4 regions of the Cellulomonas fimi ATCC 484 genome follow, and region 1 is predicted to be linked to each of the others. Evidence: riboswitches for the same ligand, from Rfam matches in the RefSeq annotation. Region 1 holds a riboswitch; each other region holds the start of a gene.
What was found. A riboswitch is a leader RNA that binds a small molecule or an ion and turns the genes downstream of it on or off. The one in region 1 is predicted to bind S-adenosylmethionine.

Region 1 (3,807 bases):
CCGTCGGCGACCGCGTCGAGCGCCGCGTCGGACGTCAGGTCGGTGCCCGTGGCGGCGACGCGCGCGACGCAGACGCTCATCTGGGTGTCGTCGGACCACTCGCCGGGTGCGTAGGGCCCGAGCCCGCCGCCGACCATCCGCGCCGGCCCGTCGAACGGCGGTGCGAACTCGTACGGGACGCCGAGCGCGTCGCCGACCGCCTGGGCCAGCAGCACGCCCGCGGCGCGGTCGAGCAGGGCGGTCTGGGCGTCGTCCACGGGCGGGTCTCCGTCGGTCGCGGGGGGGGTGTGGCGGTGGCCGGGCCACGGGCCGACCGGGCGCAGCATGCCACGGGCGTGCGGGCGCGGATCCCGCGGTCTTGTCAACGATCTATCAACGATATATCGTTCGAGACGTCGGGACGCGAGGCCCGCACCTCCCGGACCACCGGTCGAGACCTGCCCGCGCCAGGAAGCACCCTCCCGACGACCCACCCCAGACCTCAGGAGGACGACCATGCGACACCACCACTTCCACCACGACCCCGACCTGCACGACGTCCCCGGCGAGGGCGACCGCCGCGGCCGCGGCGGGGGCTTCGGACCCGGCCCCGGCTTCCGTCCTGGACCCGGTCCCGGCTTCGGCGCGGGGTTCGGACCCGGCCCGCGTGGCGGCTTCGGTCCTCGGCACGGCGGCCCGCACGGCCGCGGCGGACGGGGGAGGGCGGGGCGGGGCGACATCCGCGCCGCGGTCCTGCTCCTGCTCGCCGAGCAGCCGATGCACGGCTACCAGCTCATCCAGGAGGTCGCCGAGCGCTCGCAGGGGCGCTGGCGGCCCAGCCCCGGCGCCGTCTACCCGGCGCTCGCACTCCTGGAGGACGAGGGTCTCGTGACCCTCGTCGCCCAGGGCGGCCGGCGCCTGGCCAGCCTCACCGACGCGGGCCGCGCGCACGTCGAGGAGCACCGCGACGCCCTCGGAGCGCCGTGGCTCGACGCCGCAGAGCGTCCCGAGCAGCCGCACCGGGCGCTGCGCCCGGCCCTCGAGGCGCTGTCCGCCGCCGCCGTCCAGGTGGCGCGCACGGGTACCCCGGAGCAGGCGACGGCCGCCGTGGCGGTCCTCGACCGCGCCCGGCGCGACCTGTACCTGCTGCTCGCGGGCGAGCCGGTCGCCCCGGCCGACCTCCACGCCGTCGCAGGTCAGGGCGGCGACGCACCTGCGGAGGGTGCCACGGCCTGACGGGCCGGTCCGTCCGCACGACGACGACCCCTCCGACGCATGCCGCGCCGGAGGGGTCGTCGTGCTGCCCGCCGTGACGAGCGTCTCGCTGACCGGGTGGTCACCGATCGACTATCCTGGCCGCGGTTCACGAGCTGCAGCGTCAAGTACCCGGCTGGCTGCACGGCAACCCTCCTGATCGAGCGGGGTGCCCCGGGGCGAGAACCGGTGGTGCGTCACGGTGGCGCCCACAAGTCGGCCGGCGCCCCGGCGCCCGAGGAGGACCATGCGCACCGCTCCCGCGTCGCACGCCCGTGCGACCGCCCCGCGACCGCGTGCCCACCTGCTGGCCGTCTCAAATCCCGATACGAATGATCGGAATTTGACACGTGTCCAGCAGCACCGCTTCACTGACGGTACCGCCGGGAGCCACCGCGCCCCGGCCCGAGGAAGAGGTCGATCGATGGACACCCGCGAGGCCCGCACCCTGACCGCCACCACGGCCGTCATGTGTCGCATGCCCGCGTGTCCGGCGACCCGCGGCCCGCTGGCCTGAGCCGGCACCGAGCCGTCCCCCGTCGCACCTGAGGCACCCGGCGCCCGCGCCGGGTGCCTCGCCGGACGGCGTCGCGCCGTCCTCCGTCCCCCGCCGGCCCGCCCGGGCCCGGCACCTCCCTGCGTCGCCGCCCGACGCCCCGCCTTCCCGGCAGTCGCCGGGTGCACCCCTAGGAGACACGCATGTCCGAGAACGTCCCCGTCCTGCCGGCCAAGAACGGAGGCGGACGCCGCACCGGCCTCGTCGTCGGTGCCGTCGTCGCCGTGGTGGTCCTCGTCGCCGCGCTCGTGTTCGCGCTCACACGTCCCGGCACGGACGACGCCGCCGCCGCGGAGGAGGGTGCGACCGTCGTGCGCCTCGGGACGACCGACGTCGCCCAGCCGCACTGGGAGATCCTCACCGAGCTGGCCGCGGAGGAGGGGATCGACCTCGAGATCGTCGGCTTCTCGGAGTACACGCAGCCGAACCCGGCGCTCACCGAGGACGAGATCGACCTCAACGCGTTCCAGCACATCCTGTATCTGGCCGACCACAACAACAACACCGGCGACGACCTGCAGCCCATCGGCTCCACGCTGATCGTCCCGCTGCCGCTGTACTCCGAGAAGCACGAGGACGTCAGCGAGTTCACGAAGGGCGAGCAGGTCGCGATCCCCAACGACGCGACCAACCAGGCGCGCGCGCTGTTCGTGCTCGAGGAGGCCGGGCTCATCACGTTCACCGGCGAGCCCAAGGTCCCGACGCCGGACGACGTCGACACCGAGAAGTCCACGGTCGTCGTGCGCCCGGTGGAGGCCTCGCAGACCGCCGGCCTCATCAGCGACCCCGACATCGCGGGCGTGATCGTCAACAACAACTTCGCGACCGACGCGGGCTTCGACCTCGACGGCTACGTCTTCGCGGACGACCCGAGCTCGCAGGGCGCGCAGCCGTACATCAACGTCATCGCGGCCCGCCCGGACGACGTGGACAACCCGGCGTACCAGAAGATCGTCGAGCTCTACCACGACCCGAAGGTGCTCGAGTCGGTCGTCGAGTCCTCCGGCGGCACCGCCGTCATCGTCGAGGGCTACGACGCGGCGAAGCTGAAGGACGTCCTCGCCGAGACGCAGGAGAACCTCAAGGCCGCGGGCTGACCCCCCCGCGCGGCCCGGCACCTCACCGCGAGGCGCCGGGCCGCGCAGCCGTTCCCCCGGGCGCCACCCCAGCCCGCCGCCCCGGTCCACCCGACGAGGCCCGACCGGCCTTGCGAAAGGTCCCCCACGTGACCCCCATCATCGAGTTCCGCGACGTCCGCAAGGTGTTCGACGGCCCGAACGGGCCGATCCACGCCGTCGACGGCGTCGACCTCGCCGTCGAGAAGGGCGAGATCTTCGGTGTCATCGGCTACTCCGGCGCCGGCAAGAGCACGCTCGTGCGGCTCATCAACGGCCTCGAGCGCGTGACGTCCGGGCAGCTCCTCGTCGACGGCGACGACGTCGCCGCGCTGAGCGAGCGCCAGCTCGAGCGCAAGCGCCGCGACATCGGCATGATCTTCCAGCAGTTCAACCTCTTCTCGTCGCGCACCGTCGCCGGGAACGTGGCGTTCCCGCTCAAGGTCGCGGGCTGGCCCAAGGCGGACCGCGACCGGCGCATCGCCGAGCTGCTCGACTTCGTCGGCCTCCTCGACCGCGCGCACTCCTACCCGGACCAGCTCTCCGGCGGCCAGAAGCAGCGCGTCGGCATCGCGCGCGCTCTCGCCGCGCAGCCGAAGATCCTGCTGGCCGACGAGTCGACCAGCGCGCTCGACCCGCAGACGACGCAGGACGTCCTGCGGCTGCTGCAGAAGGTCAACCGCGAGCTCGGCGTGACGATCGTCGTCATCACGCACGAGCTCGAGGTCGTACGCGCGATCGCGGACCGCGTCGCCGTGCTGGAGGACGGGAAGGTCGCCGAGCAGGGGACCGTGTTCGACGTCTTCACCAACCCGCAGGCTGACGTCACGCAGCGGTTCGTCTCGACAGTCGTGCACGACCGGCCGCGTGGCGCGGTGCTGGAGCGGCTGCAGCGCACGCACA
Region 2 (3,807 bases), 1.4 Mb from region 1:
TCGGCGCGAAGCCCTCGGGCGCGCCCTCGGCGGCCTTGGCGAGCGCGAGGAACGTCACCGGGCCGACGACGACCGGCCGCGTCAGGACGCCCTCGGCCAGCGCCTCCGCGAACTCGCGCACCGGGCGGTCGCTCGCGTAGCGGAACTCGGTGTCCGGGCCGATCTCGGGGACCAGGTAGTGGTAGTTCGAGTCGAACCACTTGGTCATCTCGAGCGGCAGGTCGTCGCCGCGGCCGCGCGCGACCGTCGAGTAGCCCGCGAGGTCGAGGCGACCCTCGGCGTCGACGAGGTCAGCGAACCGCGCCGGCACGGCGCCGAGCACCGTCGCGGCGTCGAGCACGTGGTCGTAGAACGAGAACGCGCTCGGGATCGCCGGCACGTCCGTGCGCAGGCCCAGCTCGGCCAGGCGCGTGCGGGTGCGGCGGCGCAGGTCGGCGGCGACGGCCTCGACCTCGTCGGCGGAGGACCGCCCGGCCCAGAACGCCTCGATGGCCTTCTTGAGCTCACGGCGGGGGCCGATCCGGGGGTAGCCCAGGACCGAGCCGGCGGGGAACGTGGGGGTGGTGGTCATCGCGGTGTCTGTCCCTCGTGGGTGGGGTCGGGTGACGTCGGGTCCGGTGCGGCCTGCCGGCCGGTGCGCGCCCCGCCGTCGAGCCCTGCTCCTTCGAGCAGGTCGAGCGCGGCGTGGTGCTGGTTGAACGTGTACAGGTGGACGCCGGGCGCGCCGCCGTCGAGGACGCCCCGGACGAGGTCGACGCCGTACCGCACGCCGCGGCGGTGGCGCTCCACGTCGTCGTCGGCCGAGCCGAGCAGGTCGAGCAGGTCGCGCGGGACGGGGACGCCGGAGAGGTCCTGCACCCGCAGCAGCCGGGCCGGGTCGGTCGCCGGGATGATGCCGGGCACGATCGGGATCGTCACGCCCGCGTCGCGCGCCTCGGCGACGAGCCCGAGGTACGCCTCGGCGTCGAAGAAGAGCTGCGTGATCGCGAAGTCCGCGCCGGCCTCCTGCTTGGCCAGCAGCGACGCGACGTCCTGCGCACGCGTGCCGCCGGTCGCGGCGTTGCCGCGCGGGAACGCCGCGACGGCGACCGACAACGGGCGGACCCGGGCGCGCACCGCCTGCGACGGGCTTCCCGCGCAGCGCCGCGACTCGATCTCGCGGAGCAGCTCGACCAGCTCGCTCGCGGTGTGGAGTCCGTCGGGGTGGGGCTGCCAGTCCGGCTGCCCGGCCGGCGGGTCGCCGCGCAGCGCCAGGAACGAGCGTGCGCCCTCGTCGAGGAACTCCTCGACGATCGCCGTGATCTCGGCGCGCGACGTGCCGACGCACGTGAGGTGGGCGATGGGGTTGAGCGACGTCTCGCGCAGCAGGCGGCGGACCAGCGCGCGCGTCGTCTGCCGGGTGCTGCCCGACGCCCCGTAGGTCACCGACACGAAGTCGGGGTGCGCGTCGGCGAGGTGCTGGATGGTGTCCCAGAGGCGCGGCGCTGCGCCGGGGTTGCGCGGCGGGAACAGCTCGAACGACACCGTCGGGCGGTCCACGGCCGCGAGCGGGCGGTCGACGGCGGCGACGTGCGGACCCGTTGCGCGGCGGCTGACCGTGCGGGTCCCGAGCGCCTCGTCCGGGACGGTGCCGGCGGGGGAGACCGTGGGCGCGCTCACGGCCGGGTCCGGGGTGTCCGGTGGGTGCGGCGGTGCCGGCGGTCGCCGGGACACGCGTGGTGCAGGGACATCACTCACTCCATCGACCCTGGCGGAAGCACCCACACCCTCGCCAGGAGGGGGGTTGCTGCGGCGTCGTCGAGCCAGGTCTCTCGGCCGCTCTGGATGGTTGTCGTGATGCTAGACCGCCGACCACATGGTGGGCAACGTCGCTCGATGGGTGAGACGCAGGTGTCCGCCCCCTAGCCCTCCGGGACGGGTCGTGCGGCGAGGCGCGTGGCCGGCAAGGCGCGCCCGCCGTCGGCCCTGTCGCAGCGCCCGGCGCCGTCCTGCCGGCCCCACCGGCACGGGCGGCGCGACGACGGCGGTGCCCGTGCCCTGGGGTCGGGCTCCCGGCGGCGGTGCGCCGAGGGGCGTCAGTGGCGGCGGCGCGGCGTGAGGTGGCCGTGACGCACACGGCTGCGCTGCGTGGGCACGTCGAACCACGAGGTGGGCGAGCCCGCCGGGACCTCGCGCAGCCCGTCGTGCACGGCCGCGAGGACCTCGGCGTCGACGGCCGTGGGGTCGGACAGCGCAGCGGCCGCCGCACGCACGGCGTCGAGCCGCCCGTCGGGGTCGTGGGTGTCCGTCATGCCGCGAATCCTAACCGCCGTGTCCGAGGCGGCCACGGGCGGGCCGAGGGCGTCACCCAGGGGGAGCAGCGCGCCGGCGGGGCGTCACGGGCGGGGCGTCACGGGCGGGGCGTCAGGGGCGGGCCACCGAGGGGCACCCGGCGCGGTGGTCGTCCACCAGTCCGCAGGCCTGCATGGCGGCGTAGGCGGTCGTCGGGCCGACGAAGCGGAAGCCGAGCGACTTGAGCTCCTTGGCCAGCGCACGCGACTCCGCCGTGGCTGCCGGGACGTCGGACCAGGTCACGGGCCTGACGTGGTCCGAGCGTGCCGGTGCGTGCGACCAGACGACCTCGTCCAGCGTCCGGCCCGCCTCGTGCAGCGCCCGCAGCGCGCGGGCGTTGACCACGGTCGCCTCGATCTTGGCGCGGTTCCGCACGATCCCCGCGTCGGCCATGAGCCGCGCGACGTCGTCCTCGTCGAACGCGGCGACCGCCTCCGGGTCGAAGCCGGCGAACGCCGCGCGGAAGGCGGGCCGCTTGCGCAGGATCGTGATCCAGGCGAGCCCGGACTGGAAGCCCTCGAGCGCGATGCGCTCGAACAGCGCCTCCTCGCCGTGCACCGGGACGCCCCACTCCTCGTCGTGGTACCGCTCGTAGAGCGGGTCGCCGTCGCCGAAGCACCGCGCGCCGGCCGGGACCGGGCGTGCCGGCGGCGCCGGGTCGGTGTCCGTGAGCGGCGCCGGGTCGGTGTCCGTGAGTGCGGCCGGCACGGCCGGCGCCGTAGCGTCCGTCGGGGGCGGGGCCGTGGGGTTCTGGGTCACGCCGCCAGTCTGGCGTGGGCCGCCGACAGGCGGGTGCCGGGCGCTCGCGGTCCGTGGAGCCGCTCCGCCGGGCAGGGGCTGTGGACGGCTCGGTCGGTGGTGCCCGGACGCCCCCCGCCGGGCGCGCGCGCCCCGGACTGGACGGTCAGCGCCCCGGCGCCCCCGCCGGCCCGTCATGCCCCGCACGCTCGGCACGCGCCACGAGCGCCGCGATGCCGTCCAGCACCAGGCGCGTCCCGAACGACACCGGCGACGACTCGAGCTCGGCGCCGAACGCCCCCGCGGACGCCGCGCGACGGACCGCGGGGTGCGCGTCGGGCGTCGCGACGGCGAGCAGGAGCCCGTCCATGTCGTACGGGGACGCCGTGGCCTCCTGCACCGTCCGCTCGCGCTCGGCCCACGACGCGTAGAGCGTGAGCTCGCCGAGCTGGTGGTGCGCGAGGATGCCGACGGCCGCCACCTTCTCGTCCTCCCCGAGCGGGGTGTCCTCGAGCGCGGCGATCATGGCCTCCATCCACGCCAGCCGGTTCGGGCCGATCGCGTGCAGGACGGTGCCGGCGTGCGCGAGCCACGGGTGGGCGTGCAGGACCGGCTGCTGCAGCGCGACCAGGAGCTCGAGGCGCGCGCGCCAGTCGCCGACCTCCCGGCCCACGGCGGGCGGGCGTCCGCTGGCGCGGTCGGCCATGAGGCTCACGACCTCGTCCTTCGACGCGACGT
Region 3 (3,807 bases), 2.0 Mb from region 1:
GGCATCGCCGTGCTGGTCGACGCCGCGCCCCGGGCGTGAGCGTCGGCCGGTCGTCCCGCGCGAGCACGGCCCTGCGGTCCGCGTGATTGCCGCGCGGGCCCGGGGCGCGTGCTCGTCTCACGCGACGCGTGGGCGCGGTGCGCCGGCTTCCCGGGCGTCGTGGCGATCAGCGACTGACGGGCGGTCGCTCGACCGGCGTCACAGCGCGTGGTCGAGCGCCTGCGCGAGGTCCTCACGCAGGTCCTCGACGTCCTCCAGGCCGACGGACAGGCGGACGGTCGACTCGGCGATCCCGACGGCGGCGCGGCCCTCGGGGCCGAGCTTGCGGTGGGTCGTCGTCGCCGGGTGCGTGACGATGGACTTCGCGTCGCCGAGGTTGTTCGAGATGTCGACGACCCGCAGCGCGTCGAGGAACGCGAACGTCGACTTCTTCGCGACGTCGGGGGTCGCGCCCTCGGGGACCCGCAGGTTCAGCGTGACGACGGTCCCGCCGCCCGTCTGCTGGGCGCGCGCGAGCTCGTGCTGCGGGTGCGACGGCAGGAACGGGTAGCGGACGGACGCGACGGCCGGGTGCTGCTCGAGCCAGCCGGCCAGGTCGAGCGCGGAGGCGGCCTGGTGGCGCACGCGCAGCGACATCGTCTCCAGCCCCTTGAGCAGCACCCACGCGTTGAACGGGGAGAGCGACGGGCCGGTGTTGCGGATGAGCGTCTGCACGGGGCCGCGCACGTACGCGGCGGAGCCGAGGATCGCGCCGCCGAGCACGCGGCCCTGGCCGTCGATGTGCTTGGTCGCGGAGTAGACGACGACGTCGGCGCCGAGGTCGAGCGGGCGGGACAGCACGGGCGTCGCGAAGACGTTGTCGACGACGACGGTCGCCCCCGCGGCGTGCGCGAGGCGCGACACGGTCGCGATGTCGACGAGGTCCTGCATGGGGTTGGACGGCGTCTCGAAGAACACGACGTCGGCGGGGGTGGACAGCGCCTCCTCCCACTGGGACGACACGTGCCCGTCGACGTAGTCGGTCCGCACGCCCCACGCCGCGAGGATCTCGTCGAAGATCACGACGCTCGACCCGAACAGGGCCCGGGCGGCGACGACGCGCGAGCCCTGCCGCACGAGCGCGGCGAGCGCGGTGAACACCGCGGACATGCCGGTCGCGGTCGCGTAGGCGGCCTCGGCGCCGTCGAGGAGGCGCAGGCGCTCCTCGAACGTCGACACGGTCGGGTTGGAGTAGCGGGAGTAGAGGAACCGGTCGACGTCGCCGGCGAACGCCGACTCCGCCTGCGCGGCGGAGTCGTAGACGTACCCCTGCGTGAGGAACAGGGCCTCGGACATCTCCTGGAACTCGGAGCGCACGAGCCCGCCGCGCACGGCGAGCGTGTCCGGGCGCAGCGTGGAGCGGTCGACGGACCGGTCGTCCCAGTCACCGGGGCCGGGCACGCGGCCGGGTGCGGACCCGCTCACAGCGTGGTCCAGGGCAGGCCCTCGGCGCGCCAGCCCACGTGCCCGCGCTGCCCGTCGGGGCCGACGTCGCCCTCGAACCCGCGCAGCACGTTGTACGCCGGGCCGAACCCGGCGGCGGTCGCGGCCTGCGCGGCGGCGACGGAGCGCACGCCGGAGCGGCACAGGAAGACGACGGGCCGCTCGTCGCCCGGCGTGAGCCCTGCCTGGGCGAGCTCGTCGACGAACCGCGGGTTGAGGCCCTGCGGGGTCGTCCACTGGACGAGCGCCGCGCGGCCGCCGAGGTCGCTCGCGTCGGGGACGCCGATCGTGCGCCACTCGCCCTCGGTCCGGACGTCGACGAGCAGCGCGCGCTCGTCCGACGCGAGCAGGTCCCACGCCTCCTGCGGGGTCAGGTCACCGGCGTAGCCCATGCGTTCCTCCATCGGTCCTGGCGGTAGCACCCTCGCCCGGGCGGGCCCGGGGGGTTGCTGCGGCGTCGTCGAGCCAGATCTCTCGGCCGCTCTGGATGGTTGCCGCGATGCTACGCGCGCTCGCGCCGCCGTGGTCAAGGGGCGGACACGACGTCCCGTCATACGAGACACGCCGTCGCTCTCGTTGACAGTCCCGCGGCCGTCGGAAACCCTCGTCGTCAGGTCATGAGCGCCAGCGCGAAGCCCCGGCTCGCTGGCCGGCAACCCTCCTCCGCGGTGGGGTGCCCCGGGTGACGACCAGGCCGACCGCCGCCCGGCGGACGGCAAGCGCGGGGACCGCCGTCGGTGCGGCTCCCACGGACCGTGAGGAGCACCATGACCGCCACCGCCGAGCACGCGTCCTGTGCCGAGGTCGACGCCGTGCCCACGTCGTCGACCCGCGAGCCCGTCGCCGCCCTGCTGCCCGTCGTCGGGGCGGACACCACCGTCCCGCTCGTCGACGGCACGCAGCGCACGTACGCGAACCTCGACTACGCCGCGAGCGCCCCTGCCCTCGAGGCCGTCGCCGCGCGCGTCACCGAGGTGCTGCCGCTGTACGCGTCGGTGCACCGCGGCGCCGGCTACCTCTCGCAGGTCTCCACCGCGCTCTACGAGTCCGCCCGGCAGACGATCGCCCGCTTCGTCGACGCGCGTCCCGACGACGTCGCGATCGTCACGCGGAACACCACGGACTCGCTCAACCTGCTCGCGGGTGTCGTGCCCGACGGCGGGCGCGTCCTCGTGCTCGACATCGAGCACCACGCGAACCTCCTGCCGTGGGTCGAGCAGTCCGGCCGCGGTGCCACGACGATCCTGCCCATCGCGTCCACCGTCGCCGGCACGCTCGACGCGCTGCGCGACGAGCTCGCCCGCCAGCCGTACGCGCTGCTCACGCTCACGGGCGCGTCCAACGTCACGGGCGAGGGCCTGCCCGTCGAGGAGGTCGTCGCGCTCGCGCACGCCGTCGGCACGCGTGTCGCCGTCGACGGGGCGCAGCTCGTGCCGCACCGCGGCTTCTCGCTCGCCCGCACGGGGGCCGACTACGTCGCCTTCTCGGGCCACAAGACGTACGCGCCGTTCGGGGCCGGGGCGCTCGTCGGCCGCCGTGACTGGCTCGACACGGGCACGCCGCACCTCGCCGGCGGCGGGGCGGTGCGGGACGTCCGCGCCGACCGCACGGTGTGGCAGCCCGCACCCGCCCGCCACGAGGCGGGGTCCCCGAACGTGCTCGGCGCGATCGCCCTCGCGGAGGCCTGCGACCGGCTCGCCGCGCTGCCCGCGGGGACGCTCGCCGCGCACGAGGACGCCCTGCGGACCCGCCTGCTCGACGGGCTCGCGACGATCGACGGCGTCGAGGTCGCCCGCATCTGGCCCGACTCCGCCGACCCCGTCGGGGTGCTCACGTTCACCGTCCCCGGGCACGACCCGGGGCTCGTCGCCGCGTACCTGTCGGCCGAGCACGGCATCGGCGTGCGCGACGGCCGGTTCTGCGCGCACCCGCTGCTCGCGCACCTCGGCGCCTCGGGCGGGGCTATCCGCGCGTCGGTGGGGGTCGGGACGACGAGCGAGGCGGTCGACCGGCTCGTCGTCGCGCTGCGGCAGTACCTGGCTCACGGCCCGTCGTCCCGGTACGAGGTCGTGGACGCCTGCTGGACGGTCGTCGACGACACCCGCCCGCTCGTCCAGGTGCACGGCCTGGACGCGCTCGCCGCGACGGCGGCGGCCGCGTGCGGTCCGGCGCTCGACGACTGAGGCCCGGCCCGGACCGGCCCGCGGCCCGCCGAGGCCGGGACCGTCAGGCGGGGAAGCGGCGGTTCCGGGCCCAGCGGTCCCACGGGCCGACGTGTGCCGCGACACCGTGCGCGTGCAGCCGCGCCACGGTCCGTCCGAGCGC
Region 4 (3,807 bases), 1.4 Mb from region 1:
CGAGCACGGTCGCGACGATGACGAGGCCGGGCAGCGTCGTGAGCCACCACGAGGTACGCAGGTGGTCGCGCCCGCCGGCTACGAGCGCGCCCCACTCGGGTGCGGGCGGTGGCTCGCCGTAGCCGAGGAACGACAGCGACGACACGGCCAGCACGGCGGCGCCGAGCTCGAGCGCCGCGAGCACGACGACCGGGCCGACGGAGTTGGGCAGCACGTGGCCGAGCAGGACCGTCCACCAGGGGCTGCCGCCGGCCTGCGCCGCCTCGACGTACCCGGACGTGCGCACGCGCAGCACCTCGGAGCGCATGATCCGCGACACCGACGCGACGTTCGCGAGGCCGACGGCGATCGCGACGTTCACGGACCCGAACCCGAGGACGGTGATGAGCGCGAGCGACAGCAGCAGCGCCGGGATCGACAGCAGCACGTCGACGACGCGCATCGCGACGTCGTCCACGAGCCCGCCGACGAAGCCGGCGACGAGCCCGATCAGCGCGCCGACGACGAGGCCGACGAGCACCGCGACGAGCGCCGCCTGCAGCGTGAGCTGCGTGCCGTGGACGACGCGCGTGTAGAGGTCGCGGCCCAGCTGGTCGGTGCCGAACCAGTGTGCCCCGGACGGCGGCTGGAGCTTGTCGGCCGGCACGCCGGACAGCGGGTCGCCGGGTGCGAGCAGGGTCGGCACGAACGCGGCGACGAGCACCGCGAGCGACCAGAGCAGCGCGAGCACGAGGCCGGGACGTCGCCCGAGGTCCTCGAGGCGCGTGCGCCACGGGCCGCGGTGCGTGAGCTCGTCGTCGTGCGCGCGCACCGCGTCGGCGAACCGCTCGGCCGCGGTGGTGGTGAAGTCGTCGGCGCGCGCGTCGGGGTCGAGCGCGGTGGGGACGAACCCGTCGGGGCGGCGGGTCTGCGCGCCGGTGAGGCTGTCGAGCGAGCTCATCGCGGTCCTCCGGCGGCGTGCGGCGCGACACCGACGAGCGCGTCGGCATCCGGGCCGTGGGCGTCGTGGGCGGGGTCGGTGCCGCGGCCCGGGCCGGCCGACGCGCCGGCCGCGGTGTCGTCGCGCGCGTCGTCGCGCCCCGCGTCGTCCGTCGTGGGGACCGCACGGCCGGCGGCGACGATGCGCGGGTCGAGCAGCGGGTAGACGACGTCGACCGCGAGGTTCGCGAGCACGTACACCGTCGCGGCGACGAGCACGACGCCCTGCACCACGGGGATGTCCTGTGCGGCGACGGCCGTGGCGGTGAGACGCCCGATCCCGGCGCGCGAGAAGACGGTCTCCGTGACGACGGCGCCGGACAGCAGCCCGCCGACGACGAGGCCCGTCGCGGTGAGGGCGGGCAGCGCCGCGTTGCGCAGCGCGTGCCGCAGGTGCACGCGGGCCCGCCCCGCGCCCTTGGCGACCGCGGTGTCGACGTACGGTTCGTGCAGCGTGTGCAGCAGGCTGCGGGACAGCAGCTGGGCGACGACCGCCGACGTCGGCAGCGCCAGCGTGACGGCGGGCAGGACGACCGAGGCGAGCCCCTGGTTGCCGAGCGCCGGGAACAGCGGCAGCTGGAACGAGAACCACTGCACGAGCGTCAGGCCGAACCAGAACGACGGGATCGCGACCCCGAGCGGCGGAAGCGACTGCAAGAGACCGGCGAGCGCGCGGCTGCGGGTCGCGGTCGCGAGGATCGCGAGCGAGCCGCCTCCGACGACCGCGAGCAGCAGGGCTGCGCCCGCGATCGCGGCGGTCGGCGGCAGCGCCTGTGCGAGCAGCGTCGTCACGGGCTGCTTGCTCACGACCGACGTGCCGAGGTCACCGCGCAGCGCGTCGAGCAGCCGGCTCACGTACTGCGCGGCGAGCGGCTGGTCGAACCCGTACTCCGCGCGCAGCGCGTCGAGCTGCTCGGGTGTGACGTCGTTCGACTCGCCGCCGAACATGACCGACACGGGGTCGCCGGGCAGCGCGTACAGGACGAGGAACGACACCGTGTACGCGGCCCACAGGACGAGCAGGGCGAGGCCGAGCCGACGGACCAGGTAGCGCGTCACGGCGTGGCCGCCGGACGGTGCGGGGCGGTGGTCATGCGGACTCCTTCGGTGCGCCGAGGTGGCGCGCGAGGGCGGGCGGCGTGCTTGCACGGCCGAAGCCGTGCCGGGTCATCACCTGGAGCACCCCGCCACGTGCGGAGGGTTGCCGCCCGACCAGCCAGGGCTTGACGTCGGGTCTCGTGACCGGCGGTGAAGGTAGGAACGGCCGTCGGGGCGGTCAATGGGTGGTCGTCGCTGTCTCACGATGCGGAAAGGGCCGCTCGCGGACACGGTGCACGCGCTGGGTCTTGACCTGCGAGACGACTCCGGCCGCCCCTTGACGCGGGCGGAGTGCCGTCGGAGCGTGCGTCCCGCCCAGACCGCCGTTCGACCGCCCGCCCGCACGGCATCCGCCGCACCGCTGCACGAGGAGCCCGGCATGACTCGATCCACCGCCCCCGCCCAGGACCTCAGCCTCGACGAGGCCGGTGCCCTCGCCCCCCTCGTGAGCCCCGGCGAGGCGGCCGAGCGCGTCGCGGCGGGAGCGGTTCTCGTCGACGTCCGCAGCGACGCCGGCCGCGCCACCACGGGCAGCCTGCCGGGGGCGACGGTCGTCGACCGGTACGCGGTCGACACGGCCTTCGACCTCGACTCGGCGGCGCGGGTCGTGCCGGCCCTGTCGCTCGACACGCCCGTCGTCGTGGTCTGCGGCTCGGTCCGGGGTTCCGGTCCGGTCGCGGCCGCGCTGCGGGACAAGGGCTTCACGGACGTCGTGCACGTCGAGGGTGGGGCACCGGCGTGGCGCGACGCCGGGCTGCCCGTCGAGCAGGCCGACGACGGCGCCGCGACGAGCATCCGGTGACCGCACCGACGGGCGCCCGTGCGCCTGCGTCGCCGACCGTCGGCGCGCCTGCGCTCGAGATCCGCACCGCCCGGGCCGACGAGCTCGAGGCGGTCGGGATGCTGACGCGGCGCGCGTTCGACGCCGGACCGTACGGCGCCGCGACCGACCCCGCACGGGTCCGCCTCATGCTCGACGCGGGCGCCCGGGCGAGCGCGGGGGACCTGCTCGTCGCGACGGCCGACGGCCGGCTGGTCGGCACGGTCAGCCTGCTGCGGCCCGGTCACGGGCTGACGCGGCAGGCGCGGGGGGGGACGAGGCCGAGATCCGTCTGCTCGCGGTCGAGCCGGGCGCACAGGGGCACGGTGCGGGCGCGGCGCTCGTCGTCGCGGCGGTGGACCGGGCCCGCGGGTGGGGCGTGCGGGCCGTCGTGCTCGACACGGGCGCACGCAACGTCGGCGCGCAGCGTCTCTACGAGCGCCTCGGGTTCGAGCGCACGCCGACGCGGGAGAGTGCCGTGGTGCCCGGGGTCGGCAGGCTCGTCGTCCTCGTGCACTCCCTCGTGCGGCCGGGCGTGCCGGTGCGCCGGATCGCCCCGCACGAGCACGACGCCGTCGCACGCCTGTCGGTCGAGGCCTACGCACACGACCACGAGCTCACCGACTCGTACCGGGCGTCGGTCGCCGACGTCGCGACGCGCGCCCGTGAGCACGAGGTCTGGGTCGCGCAGGACCGGGTCACGGGCGACCTGCTCGGTACCGTCGCGACGCCGCGGCCCGGCGCGCACATCTCGCCGCTCGGCCGCGACGGCGAGCTGGACTTCCGGCTGCTCGCCGTGGCCCCGCAGGCGCGGCGACGGGGCGTGGGCGCGCTGCTCACGCGGTTCGCCGTCGAGCTGGCGCGCGAGCGTGGGCTGCGCCGCGTGGTGATGAGCTCCGGGCCGGCCATGA

Region 2: it holds a riboswitch for S-adenosylmethionine, as region 1 does, so the genes downstream of both, CELF_RS18800 (methylenetetrahydrofolate reductase) here and CELF_RS06080 (MetQ/NlpA family ABC transporter substrate-binding protein) in region 1, are expected to answer to the same signal.
Region 3: it holds a riboswitch for S-adenosylmethionine, as region 1 does, so the genes downstream of both, CELF_RS16170 (aminotransferase class V-fold PLP-dependent enzyme) here and CELF_RS06080 (MetQ/NlpA family ABC transporter substrate-binding protein) in region 1, are expected to answer to the same signal.
Region 4: it holds a riboswitch for S-adenosylmethionine, as region 1 does, so the genes downstream of both, CELF_RS12195 (ABC transporter permease) here and CELF_RS06080 (MetQ/NlpA family ABC transporter substrate-binding protein) in region 1, are expected to answer to the same signal.

Annotation. Positions count from the first base shown of each region.
Region 1 covers NC_015514.1:1,319,971-1,323,777, forward strand. The annotation lists gene CELF_RS06070 (ADP-ribosylglycohydrolase family protein) at 1-257, opposite strand, end outside; gene CELF_RS06075 (PadR family transcriptional regulator) at 496-1,215, shown strand; SAM riboswitch class IV at 1,341-1,455, shown strand; gene CELF_RS06080 (MetQ/NlpA family ABC transporter substrate-binding protein) at 1,933-2,886, shown strand; gene CELF_RS06085 (methionine ABC transporter ATP-binding protein) at 3,015-3,807, shown strand, end outside.
Region 2 covers NC_015514.1:4,159,807-4,163,613, reverse strand. The annotation lists gene metE (5-methyltetrahydropteroyltriglutamate--homocysteine S-methyltransferase) at 1-571, opposite strand, end outside; gene CELF_RS18800 (methylenetetrahydrofolate reductase) at 568-1,659, opposite strand; SAM riboswitch class I at 1,736-1,831, opposite strand; gene CELF_RS18795 (hypothetical protein) at 2,076-2,291, opposite strand; gene CELF_RS18790 (DNA-3-methyladenine glycosylase I) at 2,404-3,090, opposite strand; gene CELF_RS19805 (TetR/AcrR family transcriptional regulator C-terminal domain-containing protein) at 3,236-3,807, opposite strand, start outside.
Region 3 covers NC_015514.1:3,583,363-3,587,169, reverse strand. The annotation lists gene CELF_RS16185 (TetR/AcrR family transcriptional regulator) at 1-39, shown strand, start outside; gene CELF_RS16180 (O-succinylhomoserine sulfhydrylase) at 199-1,464, opposite strand; gene CELF_RS16175 (rhodanese-like domain-containing protein) at 1,461-1,874, opposite strand; SAM riboswitch class I at 1,880-1,976, opposite strand; SAM riboswitch class IV at 2,096-2,210, shown strand; gene CELF_RS16170 (aminotransferase class V-fold PLP-dependent enzyme) at 2,250-3,665, shown strand; gene CELF_RS16165 (hypothetical protein) at 3,709-3,807, opposite strand, start outside.
Region 4 covers NC_015514.1:2,676,548-2,680,354, reverse strand. The annotation lists gene CELF_RS12200 (ABC transporter permease) at 1-940, opposite strand, end outside; gene CELF_RS12195 (ABC transporter permease) at 937-2,037, opposite strand; SAM riboswitch class IV at 2,113-2,222, opposite strand; gene CELF_RS12190 (rhodanese-like domain-containing protein) at 2,456-2,878, shown strand; gene CELF_RS20005 (GNAT family N-acetyltransferase) at 2,802-3,807, shown strand, end outside.